2 regions of the Peribacillus sp. NPDC101481 genome follow, and region 2 is predicted to be linked to the other one. Evidence: predicted binding sites of a transcription regulator. Region 2 holds the regulator's gene; the other holds the start of a gene.
What was found. The regulator LexA, encoded in region 2, represses DNA repair genes until DNA is damaged. The targets are predictions, from matches to a motif close to CGAACATATGTTCG.
Positions count from the first base shown of each region.

Region 1: uvrB (excinuclease ABC subunit UvrB) is a predicted target of LexA. The motif match lies at 6,502-6,515, and genes of this name have one in related genera.

Region 1 covers NZ_JBIWNJ010000003.1:336,741-344,513, reverse strand. Annotated here, with positions in the region: gene ACIROD_RS20340 (DUF4097 family beta strand repeat-containing protein) at 1-998, opposite strand, end outside; gene uvrA (excinuclease ABC subunit UvrA) at 1,499-4,378, opposite strand; gene uvrB (excinuclease ABC subunit UvrB) at 4,385-6,370, opposite strand; gene ACIROD_RS20325 (CsbA family protein) at 6,589-6,819, opposite strand; gene ACIROD_RS20320 (catalase) at 7,010-7,773, opposite strand, start outside.
Region 2 covers NZ_JBIWNJ010000002.1:1,275,624-1,283,396, reverse strand. Annotated here, with positions in the region: gene sirA (sporulation inhibitor of replication protein SirA) at 1-250, opposite strand, end outside; gene tkt (transketolase) at 547-2,550, opposite strand; gene ACIROD_RS16205 (DUF896 domain-containing protein) at 2,782-3,015, opposite strand; gene ACIROD_RS16200 (YneB family resolvase-like protein) at 3,081-3,737, opposite strand; gene yneA (cell division suppressor protein YneA) at 3,757-4,068, opposite strand; gene lexA (transcriptional repressor LexA) at 4,224-4,847, shown strand; gene ACIROD_RS16185 (glucosaminidase domain-containing protein) at 5,053-5,667, opposite strand; gene ACIROD_RS16180 (hypothetical protein) at 6,032-6,319, shown strand; gene ACIROD_RS16175 (esterase/lipase family protein) at 6,699-7,773, opposite strand, start outside.

The DNA of each region.
Region 1 (7,773 bases), on a different contig from region 2:
CTTTTCTCTTCGATGATTGTCATCCCTTCCAAAGTTACATTAAAGCTTCCTAAATTTGACTTCAATTCTCCTTCGATCGCCTTACCTGGCGGCAGGGTCAACTGGACTTTTCCAGTGACTGACTTAGCATGGATCGAATCGCAATCCATCCCTGAATTCGTACAGATGATTTCCCCATTGAACGTTTGGACATCCAATTTCTTGAAGTATCCAGCAGCATTAATCGCTCCATTCAGGGTCTCGGCTTCCAAGTCATTAAAGTTGGTATCTGAAATGGTGATCATCCCATTACCTGTTTCAAGCTCACAGAAATCACCCGTACCCTGCATGATATGAATGGCACCATTTGCCGTTTTCGCTTTTAGCTTCTCTGATTTCAGTGATTCAGTCGTGATTGCGCCATTGAACATCCTTACATGGATGTCCTCATATTCCTTCCGTGGAATGTACATGATTGTATCAACCTTTATGGATTTTTCACGAACCTTGAACTTCAATTTTCCATTTTCAATCGTGAAATCGACTTCTTCCAAAAAGTTTTTCCTGGCTTCTTCTATTTCTTCCACTCGGTATACCTTAGCTTGGCATTCAACCCGGACATCATCATGGTCCCATGCGGCGATTTTTATTTTCCCATTTGCTATATCTACATCAACCTCATCCAGGAAATCATGTTCATGCTGAAAAATATGACTGACCTCCACAGACTTCCCGAAATTGAAATCAAGATCCGTTTCTTTGATTTTCTTAAAAGCACTTTCAACGAAATCAATAATCTTTTCTTTCGATGACTGGATATTCTTTTTAAACGTATCCTGAGTGCTTCCTTCACTTTTCTTATCCACGACTACCGTCGATAATTCGTTTTGCAATTTCTGCTCTTTAGCTTCACTTTCCTGACTGGCTTTTTCTAATTCTTCCAAAAGGCCCAAGGCTTCTTCCGCCGATAACTTTCCATCCTGAATCATTTCTAAAATCTTCTTTCTTTCCTCCTGCATGAACATTCCTCGCTTTCTTCTACCATTTTATTCATACATACGCCTAGATATCTAAAAAGTTTCATAAATACCGTTTTTCCCATCTTTCGACAAAGGAAAATGACAATTTCCGAAAAGGAAGATGTATGATTTCCCCGGAAATATCTTGTTTTCCCATTCTTTAATCAAATGATTGATTAAATGCACACTGTCATTTTTCTACAAAAAAACAAGCCTGATGGCTTGTTCCTGACTGTAGACAAATTCGAAGAAAACGAGTTTGCCTGCAGTTTTATTATTACTTTTACAATTCAGGTTGATTTCCGATCCAGGCACGCGCTTTTCCCGCAGGAGTCTCGCACCTTCCTCTACAATCAACTTCGTTAAAAAAATTAAGCTAGAAATCCATACATAAAGAATTGAACTGCTTTGGGTCAGTTGGTTCGGACATCCATTTGATGAAAGATATGTTTTCCGAACCCCCTTTAGTGGAAAAACTGAAACTAGCCAACCGTCTTCTTTTAAGCATGTTCATGCTCAGTTTCTTTTTCTTCAATCCAATTTTCCATGCGGATTTGATCACGGGTAAGTACAGGTTTTAAGTATTTTCCCGTGTACGATTCGGAAACTTCACATATTTTTTCAGGTGTTCCATAAGTGACGATCGTACCGCCCTTATCTCCGCCTTCCGGTCCCAGGTCAATAATGTGGTCCGCCGTCTTGATGACATCCAGATTATGCTCGATTACCAAAACGGTATCCCCATTGTCAACCAGCCGCTGCAGAACCTGGAGCAGCCTTGCTATATCGTGGACATGTAGACCGGTAGTTGGTTCATCCAAGATATAGAAGGAGCGCCCAGTGGATCGGCGATGCAATTCAGAAGCAAGTTTCACCCTTTGCGCTTCACCGCCTGATAAAGTGGTGGCAGGCTGTCCAAGCTTGATATAACCCAAACCAACGTCATAAATCGTTTGCAGCTTCCGTTTGATTTTTGGGATATTTTCAAAGAAACTAACGCCTTCCTCGACTGTCATATCGAGAATGTCGGATATGTTTTTCCCTTTATATTTCACTTCAAGTGTTTCCCGGTTATACCTTTTACCATGACAGATTTCACATGGAACATAGACATCTGGGAGAAAATGCATTTCAATCTTGATAATCCCATCACCACGGCATGCTTCACAGCGGCCGCCCTTAACATTGAAACTGAACCTTCCTTTTTTATAACCGCGGATCTTCGCTTCATTAGTCGAGGCAAACACGTCACGAACATCATCGAATACACCCGTATAGGTAGCTGGATTCGATCGTGGGGTTCTGCCGATAGGTGATTGGTCAATATCAATGACTTTATCTAAATGCTCGATTCCCTTGATTTCACGGAAATCACCTGGTCTGGCTTTTGCCCGATTCAGTTTTTGAGCCAATGACTTATGGAGGATCTCATTCACCAATGTACTTTTCCCTGATCCGGAGACTCCCGTTACGGCTGTAAAGACCCCAAGCGGGAATTTCACATTAACGTTTTTCAAATTGTTTTCCTTGGCACCTTTTATTTCAATGACACGGCCATCATTTTTCCGGCGTTCCAATGGCAATGGAATGAATTTCTTCCCTGCTAAATATTGCCCCGTTAAGGATTTAGGATTATTCATGACCTCTTCCGGAGTTCCAGCGGCCACTATTTCCCCTCCATGCGCTCCTGCTCCAGGACCAACATCGATCAAATAATCCGCAGCAATCATCGTATCTTCATCGTGCTCGACAACAATGAGGGTGTTCCCGATTTCGCGCATATTCTTCAATGTTTCGATCAATCGATCGTTATCCCTCTGATGCAGCCCTATTGAAGGTTCATCCAAAATATATAGGACTCCCGTCAATCGGGAACCGATCTGCGTCGCCAATCTTATACGCTGCGCTTCACCGCCTGATAAAGTTCCCGCTGCCCTGCTCAACGTCAAATATTCCAAACCTACATTAGCCAGGAAACCGAGCCGCTCACGAATTTCACGTAAAATCAATCTCGCAATTGCAGCTTCTTTTTCAGTCAAATCAAGCTCATCGAAAAATACTAACGCATCCTCCACTGATAAAGCTGTCGTTTCACTAATATGGACCCCTTGAATGAGCACGGAAAGACTCTCTTTTTTCAATCGATGACCCTTACAGGTTGGACAGTGATGTTCTGACATGTATTTCTGCATTTGCTCACGAATAAAGTCAGAACTCGTCTCCTTGAAGCGCCTTTCGATGTTTCTTAAAACTCCTTCAAAAGGAATATATCCTTCTTGCACTCTTCCAAAATCATTTTTATAACGGAAATATATCTTATCTTTGCCTGAACCAAGCAAGACCTTATCCATCTTCTCTTCCGGTAAATCCTTAACGGGCACATCCATATCTATCCCATAATGGTTTGCCACCGCTTCAAGGAGCTGAGGGTAATATTGAGAACTAGTCGGCTCCCATGGCGCAATTGCATGTTGACGGAGGCTTAATTCGTTATTCGGGATGACCAGATCACGGTCCACCTCAAGCCTTGCCCCCAAGCCATCACAATCCGGGCAGGCCCCAAACGGGCTATTGAAGGAAAACATTCTAGGCTCTAACTCTTCAATCGAAAATCCGCAGTATGGACAAGCATGATGTTCACTGAACAGCAGTTCTTCCTCACCCATGACGTCAATGATGACTTTACCTTCGCCAAGCTGCAAAGCACTTTCCAATGAATCTGCAAGCCTGGCCATGATACCCTCTTTTATGACGATTCGGTCTATGATGACTTCAATCGAATGTTTTTTATTTTTTTCGAGAGTGATCTCATCGCTGAGGTCATGCATTTCCCCGTTCACACGAATGCGGACATATCCTTGTTTCTTAACTTCCTCCAAAACTTTCGCATGTGTCCCTTTTCTGCCTGAGACTAGCGGTGCCAATACCTGAAGCTTGGTTCGCTCAGGGTAATCAAGAATGCGGTCCACCATTTGCTCTATCGTTTGTGAGGTGATTTCTATATTATGGATGGGACAGGTCGGCCTGCCGACCCGTGCAAATAACAGCCTTAAATAATCATAGATCTCCGTAACAGTCCCTACGGTTGAACGAGGATTTCGACTGGTCGTTTTCTGGTCTATGGAAATGGCTGGTGACAAACCTTCTATCGCATCGACATCCGGTTTATCCACTTGGCCTAAGAATTGACGAGCATAAGCGGAAAGTGATTCCACATAACGTCTTTGCCCTTCTGCATAAATCGTATCAAAAGCCAAGGAAGACTTTCCAGATCCGGATAATCCGGTCAGCACAACAAGTTTGTCTCTCGGTATCGTGATATCAATATTCTTTAAATTGTTGGCCCTGGCGCCTTTTATCACAATTTTATCCATTGCCATGTTTCGTCACCCTTCCGCTTTTAACTCTAGTAATAAATCACGCAGCTCGGCAGCTCGCTCGAAGTCCAGTGCCTTTGCCGCTTCCTTCATTTCTTTTTCCATGCTTGCCATCACTTTTAAACGCTCTTTTTTAGGAAGCTTCGCGAGGCTTGGTGCAAGGTCTTCCTTATACTCTTCGCCTTCTTCGGCAACATGAGTCGCCCTTATGGAGTCGCGGATATCCTTTTGAATGGTTTGAGGCAATATTCCATGCTCTTTATTATAATTTTCCTGGATTTCACGGCGCCGCCTCGTTTCATTGATGGCAAGTTCCATCGAATTCGTGATTCGGTCTGCATACATGATGACGTGGCCGTTCGCATTACGGGCTGCACGGCCCATCGTTTGAATAAGCGAACGTTCCGAGCGAAGGAACCCTTCTTTATCGGCATCCAGAATGGTCACTAACGACACTTCCGGAATATCGAGGCCTTCCCTTAAAAGATTGATTCCAACTAGAACATCATATTTGCCCATTCGAAGTTCCCGGATGATTTCTATCCTTTCCAAGGTCTTCACTTCCGAATGAAGATATTGGACCTTGATGCCGATTTCCTTTAAATAATCAGTTAAATCCTCAGACATCTTTTTCGTCAAGGTCGTTATGAGCACACGCTCGTTCTTTTTGACGCGCTCCTGTATTTCACCGATCAAGTCATCTATTTGCCCTTCAATCGGCCGCACTTCCACCGTCGGATCCAGCAATCCGGTAGGACGGATGATCTGCTGAACCATTTCCGGGGTATGTTCGAGTTCATATGGTCCCGGAGTTGCCGAAACGAATATGGATTGATGGACCTTTTTTTCAAATTCCTCAAATCTTAGCGGGCGGTTATCTTTCGCAGACGGCAGACGGAAGCCGTGATCGACGAGCACTTGCTTACGCGCCTGATCTCCATTGAACATTCCGCGGATTTGCGAGAGGGTTACGTGTGATTCATCCACGACCAATAGGAAATCCTCTGGAAAGTAATCTATTAAAGTGTATGGTGTCGCACCTGCGGGACGAAGCGTCAAATGGCGGGAATAGTTCTCGATCCCTGAACAAAAGCCCATTTCACGCATCATTTCCAGATCATAACGGGTCCGCTGCTCCAAGCGCTGCGCTTCAAGGAGTTTTTCATCTTCCCTTAATTCCTTCAATCGTTCTTCCAGTTCCGTTTCGATATTTTGAATGGCTACCCGCATTTTCTCTTCGCGGGTTACGAAGTGGGAAGCCGGGAAAATGGCGATATGATCCCGTTCACCGGTAATTTCGCCAGTCAGGGCATCGACTTCACGAATACGGTCAATCTCATCCCCGAAGAACTCGACCCGTACGCAATGTTCATCACGTGAGGCCGGGAAAATTTCGACCACGTCGCCGCGAACGCGGAAGGTCCCCCGTTGGAAAGCAATATCATTACGTTCATATTGAATATCCACGAGTCTGTGCAGCAAGGCATTCCGGTCTATCTCCATGCCTGTTCGGAGGGAAACGACCATCTCCCGGTACTCTTCAGGAGAACCGAGTCCATATATGCACGAAACACTGGCAATGATGATGACATCTTTCCTTTCGAACAAAGACGAGGTTGCCGAGTGACGCAGTTTATCGATTTCATCATTGATGCTTGCATCTTTCTCGATGAATGTATCCGTGGATGGAACATAAGCCTCCGGCTGGTAGTAATCATAATAGCTAACGAAGTACTCAACGGCATTATTAGGGAAGAACTCTTTGAACTCACTATAAAGCTGCCCTGCCAACGTTTTATTGTGGGCAATGACAAGAGTCGGTTTATTGATTCTTTGAATCACATTGGAAACGGTGAACGTTTTCCCTGTCCCGGTTGCCCCCAATAACGTCTGCATTTCCTTGCCTTCCTTAATCCCTTCGACCAGCATTTCAATTGCTGCCGGCTGATCTCCTTGAGGAGAGTATTTTGAGACTAACTCAAACTTATCCTTCACCAAGCATAGCCTCCTATTGAAATATTTTTATATGAAAACGGGACATAACTATATCCCTTCTATTTATTCCGGTTTGATAAAGCATATATACACATTCTACCACAATAGCCTTAAAACAAACCAGCAATAAGCGAACATCCATTCTATTTTTGTTTTATGGACTTCATGATGTGTTGAGGGGAATGACAAGTTTGGGTACAAAAAAAGCACCTTTTGTGTCAGGCGCTCTTGGATGTACGTTTCATCATTCTTTTTGATAACCAAAATCCCACTGTTAGGGATAAGGCATCGACGATGATCAATAAGTTTGTATGCGTATAACCTTTATATGCGGAAGCTGTAATCAAGGCAACAGTTAAAACAAGGCCCACGACATTGTTATAGGTGACCCTTGAAAATAGCATGACGAGTAGACAAGGAAGGAAAAGGGCAGAAAGAAATTTAATCATTTTTTCATCTCCTTTATAAGAGAAAAATAGAGTAGTTTCAGTTTAAATGATTATCAAGTTTTTTGCCAATCAATTTCCCACTTGATTTTCAAGGCATCATCAGAAGAATCTTCCACACTTCCATCAATTATGCCCATTAAAAAAAGAGGCAAACCCCTTTATAGGGAAGTTTGCCTCTTTTTTAGTCCCATCAATATGGATCCGCTTCATGTCCTTTACTAACGGCATCCTCAGGGTTATCCGTCCCGCCCAGTGGTTTTGAAGATTCCGTATGTTCAGAAGCCGAGGCCAGTCCCTCTTTCAATCTGCGGCCATACTCTTCATCGGCCTCTTCGGCAAGTGCTATCATTTTTTCCTGAATGCGCTTGTCGGCAGGAGCCAATGCCGCCACTAAATTGGAAATTAAATCGTCCTTTTCCCAATCCTCGAATTCACGGAATGTTTCCCCGGCCTGTTTCGTATTATTTTGACGATCGATTGTCTCACGAACAAGTTTCCCTTCCACCATAGGTGTATGCTCCTTGCCCGTCTGCTTGGCTTCTTTCAAGCCGCCGACAGTTGATGGTTCGTAGTTGATGTGGGGGCTTTGGCTGCCTCTGCCAACTTCATATTGCATCTGTCCGCCAGTCTGATTCGTGGCTGTTCGTTTTTTCGGAGCATTGATTGGCAATTGCAGATAATTCGCGCCAACACGGTGACGCTGTGTATCGGAATAAGAGAATGTACGTCCCTGTAACATCTTGTCATCAGAAAAGTCCAGTCCATCCACTAGGACACCTGTGCCGAATGCAGCCTGTTCGACTTCAGTGAAATAGTCTTCAGGGTTTTTATTCAATACCATCGTACCGACATGCAGCCAAGGGAACTCATCTTTCGGCCAGATCTTCGTATCATCCAACGGATCGAAATCCAACTCAGGATGATCATCATCACTCATGATCTGTACGTTGAGAT
Region 2 (7,773 bases):
TTTTTTCTAAATAGTATTTTCCATTTTGAGTCCAATAATTCATCTTTTTTTGCAAACGTTGTTCAATGGCTAACTGCAACTGGATAATCGGGACTGTTTTGGTGACATATTCGATTTGTTTTTGCAAAATACTCTTCAGTCTGCCCTTTGCTTGAATATACTCCAAAAACAAATTGAAAAATAGCCTTTCTCTTCCATAATAATGATGGGCAAATTCATCTTCGATTAAATAAATTTGATAGGTTCTCATCAGCCAATGCCTCCTAGCTTTCCTATTTTGGTCACGAAAATAACTAACCACCAGGACATTCTCCACTATTTTCCACTATTAATAACTTTCCCCTTTAACTGACACATTTAAACGAAATTTATTTATTCTCATTATATATTGACAAACTAAAAAGATATGTTGTTTGCTGGAGAAATTTTCTTCTTTTTTTGTCGAATGGAAGATTTCCCTTAGAATAGAAGCACACAATATAAATCAGGATTGTTTTTGATAAAAAAACTGACACCAAACTAGTTGGTGTCAGTTCTCCATTACTATTAGTTAAGCATTTCCTTAACACGAGCAACTACATTTTCTACAGTAAAACCGAATTCCTCCATGATCTTTCCGCCTGGTGCAGAAGCTCCAAAATGATTGATGGCCAATATTTCACCCTCATCACCTGCATAACGATCCCAACCAAACGGTGAAGCCACTTCGATAGCTAGACGTTTTTTCACTGCCGGATTGATTACGCTTTGTTTATATTCTTTAGATTGAGTTTCAAATCGATCCCATGATGGCATGCTGATAACAGAAACATCAATTCCTTCGTTCGCCAAAGCTTTCTGTGCTTCCACAGCCAAGTTCACTTCGGAACCAGTCGCAAGAAGTAATGCATCGGCTACTTCTTTCTTAGAAGCAGAGATGATGTAAGCTCCTTTTGAAACACCTTCATACGCAGTTTCGGAAGTATCTTTAATTGTTGGCAATCCTTGACGAGTCAGTACAAGGGCAGTTGGTTTATTTGTAGACTCCATAGCCACTTTCCAGGCTGCTGCCGTTTCATTGCCATCAGCTGGACGGATTACCCCTAGGTTAGGCATTGCACGCAATGATGCCAATTGTTCGATTGGCTCATGAGTCGGTCCGTCTTCTCCTACAGCAATGCTGTCATGAGTGAATACATAGTTTACAGGCAGTCCCATTAGTGCTGCCATTCTTATGGCAGGACGTAGATAATCAGAGAATACGAAGAATGTTCCTCCGTATACTTTTAATCCACCATGAAGTGCCATTCCATTTAAAGCCGCACCCATAGCGAATTCACGTACACCGAACCATATATTACGGCCACTGTAATTACCAGGTAATAGATCAGTCTCACCTTTGATGGCAGTATTATTAGATCCGGCTAAATCCGCAGAACCCCCAATGAAGCTAGGGACCCTTTTGGCAATAGCATTTAGCACTTCCCCACTTGAAGCACGGGAAGCTAATGTTTTACCTTCTTCATAGACGGGAATTTCCTGATCCCAATCAGCAGGCAGTTCACCTTTGATGGCCAACTCCAATTGCTGTGCTAACTCAGGATGTGCTTCTTTGTAATTTTTGAACAATTCATTCCAAGCTTCTTCTTTTTGAGCGCCTGCATTAACAACAGATTCATTAAAGTGTGAATACACTTCTTCCGGAACATGGAAGTCCTCTTCAAATGTCCATTTATATGCTTCTTTTGTCAATTTCAGCTCATCTGCACCAAGCGGAGCGCCGTGAACAGCAGATTTACCTGAACGGTTTGGTGAACCGTAACCAATAACCGTTTTCACTTCGATTAATGTTGGGCGTGCATCGTCGGTTTTCGCTTCTTCAATCGCTTTAGCAATTTCCTGAAGATCATTCCCATCCTCAACGCGGATATATTGCCATCCATAAGATTTGAACCGGTCTGCTACGCTTTCACTAAATGATTGGCTTAAGTCGCCGTCAAGAGAAATATCATTAGAATCATATAAAACAACGAGTCTTCCGAGTTGTAGATGTCCAGCTAATGAAGCGGCTTCTGCAGAAACACCTTCCATTAAATCTCCATCTCCACAAATGCCATATGTATAGTGATCGACCACATTATAAGAATCGCGGTTATAGCTTTCTGCCAAGTGACGTTCAGCCATTGCCATTCCTACTGCCATTGCGATACCTTGTCCAAGCGGCCCGGTTGTTGCATCAACACCAGCCGTATGACCGTATTCAGGATGTCCTGGAGTTTTACTGCCCCATTGACGGAAGCTTTTCAAATCATCGATAGATAAGCCATAGCCCGATAAATGAAGAAGGCTGTATAACAGCATAGAACCATGTCCAGCTGAAAGAACAAAGCGATCTCTATTAAACCAATCGGGATTTTTCGGGTTATGGTTCATATATTCGGTCCATAGTTTATACGCCATCGGCGCAGCACCCATTGGCATACCTGGATGGCCGGAATTAGCCTTTTCAATTGCATCAATTGATAATGTACGAATCGTATTGATAGAAAGTGCATCTAATTTATCTAACATATTGTAAAAACATCCCTTCCTGTAATGTACCTCTTTATATTATAGTGACAAGCATAATATCACAACTAAAATCACTATTTACTGCCTCAATATTACAATTTTCTATAATAACAGAAGTCCCCTATTTAGATTAAACTAAATAGGAGAATACATACATGCATGCACTCCCTTTTTACTCCTAAATGCTAACAGGATACTCAAGCGGAATGTTTTATCAGAAGGATCCAAGCATTAATGTAAGTTTCTTTTTTCTTTTATATTTTTTATCTTTTGAGGAGTGACGTCATTACCTTCTGGATCAACGACCTTCACATGCTCCAACGTATCGGACATGGACTTTCTGAATGTTTCCAAATACTCACTTCTCAATTGGGTTTGCTCTTTCGCCTCAACTTCCGTCAAACCTTCAGCCTTTGCCTTTTTAGAAAGTTCATTAATACGGGCTATTTTTTCTTTTGATAACATAATTTCGCTCCTTCATAATCTCCGGATATTGTCATGGTATTAAAAAAAAAGCGAAATTACAAGTTCTAAGATTTACTTTCATTTGTATTCAGTTGATGTTCGAGAAAACGCCTGTTCACAGTAGCCTTTGAAACATTGTATCCAAAGCCCCTTAAAGTGGCTGCGATTTCTGCGAATGTCAATCCATTGGCCCGAAGTTTAATAATTTCTTCAATAGGGATTTCCATACGGTCCCTTCCAGTGGAATTCCTTTGATTCTGAAGGTTTTTTTGAGGACGGTATCCTTTTTCAACGGCTCTTATCATCCCGCGCTTTATTTTAAGATTATGTAGTTTCCTTTGGTATTCTTCTACAATACCGACTATCTGGATGACCATGGCATCCGAATCCGATAACTCAAGCTCCCCGTCATGTGAGAGTGTATAAATTTTAACATTTTCTTTAAGGATGACATGGAAAAGGGCTATTTTGGCATTCCCTCTTCCCAGCCTTGTTTCATCCTGGATTAATAGTACTTCGGCTTCTTTAGTTTTAAATAGTTCGAGCATGTCAAAAATGCCATCCCGATTCAACTCATAACCACTTGCCTGCTCTTTTATTATGGATATAACTTCAACATCCATCTTTTCTGCCAATTTGACTAACTCATCTTCCTGCCTTGCCAATGATGTTTCCTGTGACTCTTTTTCTGTGCTGACCCTACAATAGATTACCGCCTTCATAATACCCTACCTTCACTGCTTACTGCTCACTGGCCAAATTCTGGACAAGTTCTTCCCCTTTAACCGGTATGACGATGACTTGACCAGGTTTAATTGTATCCGCCCTGACACCATTATGCTCTTCTATCCAACCAATGAATTCTTTTTTTGTCAAATTTGCTTCTTCATATTCTTCAGCGATTCCCCATAGGGTATCACCTTCACTTACTTCTATAGAAAGGAAATCCTTTTTTGGATCATTGTTCAATGTACAAGAGAATAAAATTGAAAAGATGAATACTGATCCCGCTAATAGAATCGTATAAATATAATTTTTGTATAAATTTTTCATAAATATCCCTCCAAAGCGAATGTTCGTTCGTATGTTATGGTCAAATTATAATACGAACGTTTGTTTCAGTCAACAACAAAATTCGAACTTATGTTTGTATAGAATTGGGGGCCATGCTATAATGTAGCAAAGAACATTGGGGAAGAGGTGCACATATGACTAAACTATCAAAAAGGCAGCAAGATATTCTTGATTTCATTAAAGAAGAGGTCCGCCAAAAAGGGTATCCACCTTCCGTACGGGAGATTGGTGAAGCAGTGGGACTTGCTTCAAGTTCAACAGTACACGGGCATTTATCACGCCTGGAAAGCAAAGGCCTGATTAGACGTGACCCAACCAAGCCAAGGGCCATTGAAATAATGAATTTGGAGGAAGCGAACAATATTCCCAAAGTCAATGTCGTGAACGTGCCGTTACTTGGAAAAGTAACAGCGGGAATGCCGATAACGGCCATTGAGAACATAGAAGAATACTTTCCGCTTCCCGAAAGCATGGTTCCACATGATGACCATGTATTCATGCTGGAAATCATGGGTGAAAGTATGATCGAAGCAGGAATTCATGATGGGGATTATGTCATCGTGAAACAACAAAGCAATGCCAATAATGGAGATATCGTCGTGGCCATGACGGAAGATGATGAAGCCACTGTAAAACGATTCTTTAAGGAACCGGATTACATAAGGCTTCAGCCTGAGAACTCGAATATGGAACCAATTATTTTACGAGATGTTTCGATACTTGGAAAAGTAATAGGCTTATATAGACAAATACACTAAAAGCGCTAACCGCGCTTTTTTTGTTTGTTTAATCTATGTCCCGAATTCTCTCAATATGCATATGGAATTTTAATAGAATCAAGTTTTCATGGGAATTTAAACGTCCTTAATTACGAACGGAAGTATATGATCGCCTAATATGTACTTTGGTAACAATCTGATTACAATAAAAAAGAGAGCTTTAACTACCGCTCCCAGTTAAAATTCACTTCACTCGTAATCTTTGGTTCACTTTAATTAGGTTAAGATCTACCAAGCCGTTCCACTGTTGAATCTGCACTTGTGTAGAACCGTATGCTTTTGCAAGCGCAGAGACGGTATCCCCTTTTTGGACAATATGATAAACCTCTTCTATACTTGCATCATATTTTGTTAAATCGCTTGTTTCGATAAGGTTCACCAGTTTTTCAATATAGTTGGGATCCGAGGCGTACCCAGCATCGAAAATTGCTTTGAGTGCTTTTCTGTAATCTTTTTCTCCAATGACAGCCGTATAAAGACTTCTATTCCATGAAGTCCCCTTTACATATAAATTGGCAAGATCTCTAAGACTTTCTTCCCAAGATGGGTATTTTCTGAATTTGTTCCATACTTGAACGGGTACGCCATTGACATATTCCATTGTCTGAATGATGACAGACTCACCCTTGAAGTCACCTTTTGTACCGAATATATTTTTTCCTTTGCTTGCTAATAAACTTGTCCCATATCCACTCTCCAAACAAGCTTGTGCAATGACAACAGAAGGTAATATTTTAAATTCCTGTTGAATTTTCTGGGCATAGGGAGCAATTTCCTTAATAAATGTTTCCTTGCTCATTAGAACCTCCCATCAATGGTTTTACTTTATTTTTCACTGTTCATCTTCATTCTTATCGTATTCTCATCTATGAAAAAGGTTACAGCAAGTCCCATACAAAAGGTTCTGATGTTTGGCTAATTGTTTTTATTATAGATTTCTTACCTAGAGTGGCCTGCTTCGAGTATTATTTATCCATTTCCCTACCAAACAGGAAAAGCCGTCAATCCATTTAATTAAATGGATTGACGGCTTTTCCTATTGAACACTGAAAATCTTCAAAACTTGTTCGTTAATTTTAAATTTGTAATTATTTATTTTTGTATAAAACCTTGATGAAAAACAAAAACTATTTTTAAAAACTTCATTTCAAGGTGGTGAAATCATGGACTACCCAACCGTCCATACAAACTTCTGGGATGCAGTGATAGCCATTCCTACCATCATGATTCTTACTCAACTTATTAAGGTCATGTTTCATATTCATCCAAAATTCGTCCCTACCATCGCTTTGGGTCTTGGCTTGTTCATTTCCATTTTCATCAGTCATCGTCATCACTTGGTTTCAGGAATTTTCATGGGCTGGTTTTATGGCTATGCAAGCATAGGCAATTATGCTGCACTCAAAACTGGTATTTTGTCTTATAGAGAATCCTACAAAAAGACGGATTAAATCTATTCTTGTTGTCTAGCTGAAATTCATCAATCTTTTTATTGCTAGATGACCTTACTAGCTTTATTTCCCATCGAACACCATTAATTTAATCGCTGTATTAGTAATTACAAACTGGCTGAATCCTTTGGCTAAAACAAACCACCCATGTTAGCACCACATTACATCCAAAAAAACCTTTTCAATTACGAGAAGGGATTTTTTGGATGTAATGTGGGTTATTATGTTTTTTACACTCCTGCCGAGGCGGCTTGGTAGGATCTGCGGAAAGGGAGCGGATTTCTGTATTCAACTGGATCTATTATTCAAGAAAAGACTGAAGGCAAACTTCGAATTTGTCTACAGTCTGATACCCTCTCAAAGAAGAGAATGCATTTCACTATTTCTCAATATAGACCGAACGAATCATTGTCCGGGTTCTTTCAGTACCATCCACATTTTTTTCCTTGACATCTATTGTTACATTATAAACACCTGACTTAGGTACTTCCGGAAGGGTGCCAGTAAAATTTTCTGTATCCATTGCCTTAATTGAGCTTTTTTCACTAATTTCATTACCTGTTTCATCTATTAGATGAAACAAAAATGTTGTGCTGATTGGCCTTTTTTTATCATTCATTGGGTTCTTTATTAAAAATTTCGCATCTTTTTGCTTAACTTTACCGGCCATACTTAATGTAATGGGATTCTTTTCGTTAAATTGTGCTGTGAACAGGTAGGCGTCTTTTGGCGATTTAGTCTTCATACGCACTTTCCAATCACCAATTTCAAGGTTGTTTCTATTGAATGATTGGACGGTTGCACCATTAAAAAAGGAAGTTTCGTTTTTGGCTGAATGAACCATTAAGGAAGGTGAATACTTTTTATTGGATGGAGAAATCATTTCAACCTCGACATCATTTGATGCTGTATATATGTTTATATTGCCTGGGGCTGATTCATTTACATGGAAGCTTAGTTCGATCCAGACATTTTGTTTCAGGACATCACCCAGAACGGTTTGAGCGAGTGCGGTGGTAATGACATCATCTTCAACCCGTTCTTTATAATTGACATTATATTCAGGGATTCCAGCGGTGGAAGTGCTTCTTAAATATGGTTCAATTCTTGAAAATACAGCTGAGCCGACTCGTATATTGTCGTGATCAAAGTTGGGATCTGAAAATAAATGTGTTGCATAGGGTATTTTTGTACTCCATACATTCACTAGACCATCATTTTCCCCATATGAAGATAAATATTGTCCACCCATTGATAAGGCTGATAGAACCGGGCCTCTGTTCATGCCTGCCACAGTGAAATACATGTTTTTACGAGAATTAACATGGTTATCCGTGACCGAACGAAATTCAGCCATTTTACCAACTTGTAAAGAATAAGTTCCCTCATCTTTTTGACCTAATAGGGAACCAAGCCAGCCCGCATACCAGCTATAAGCCAAATCAGCTAGGTGA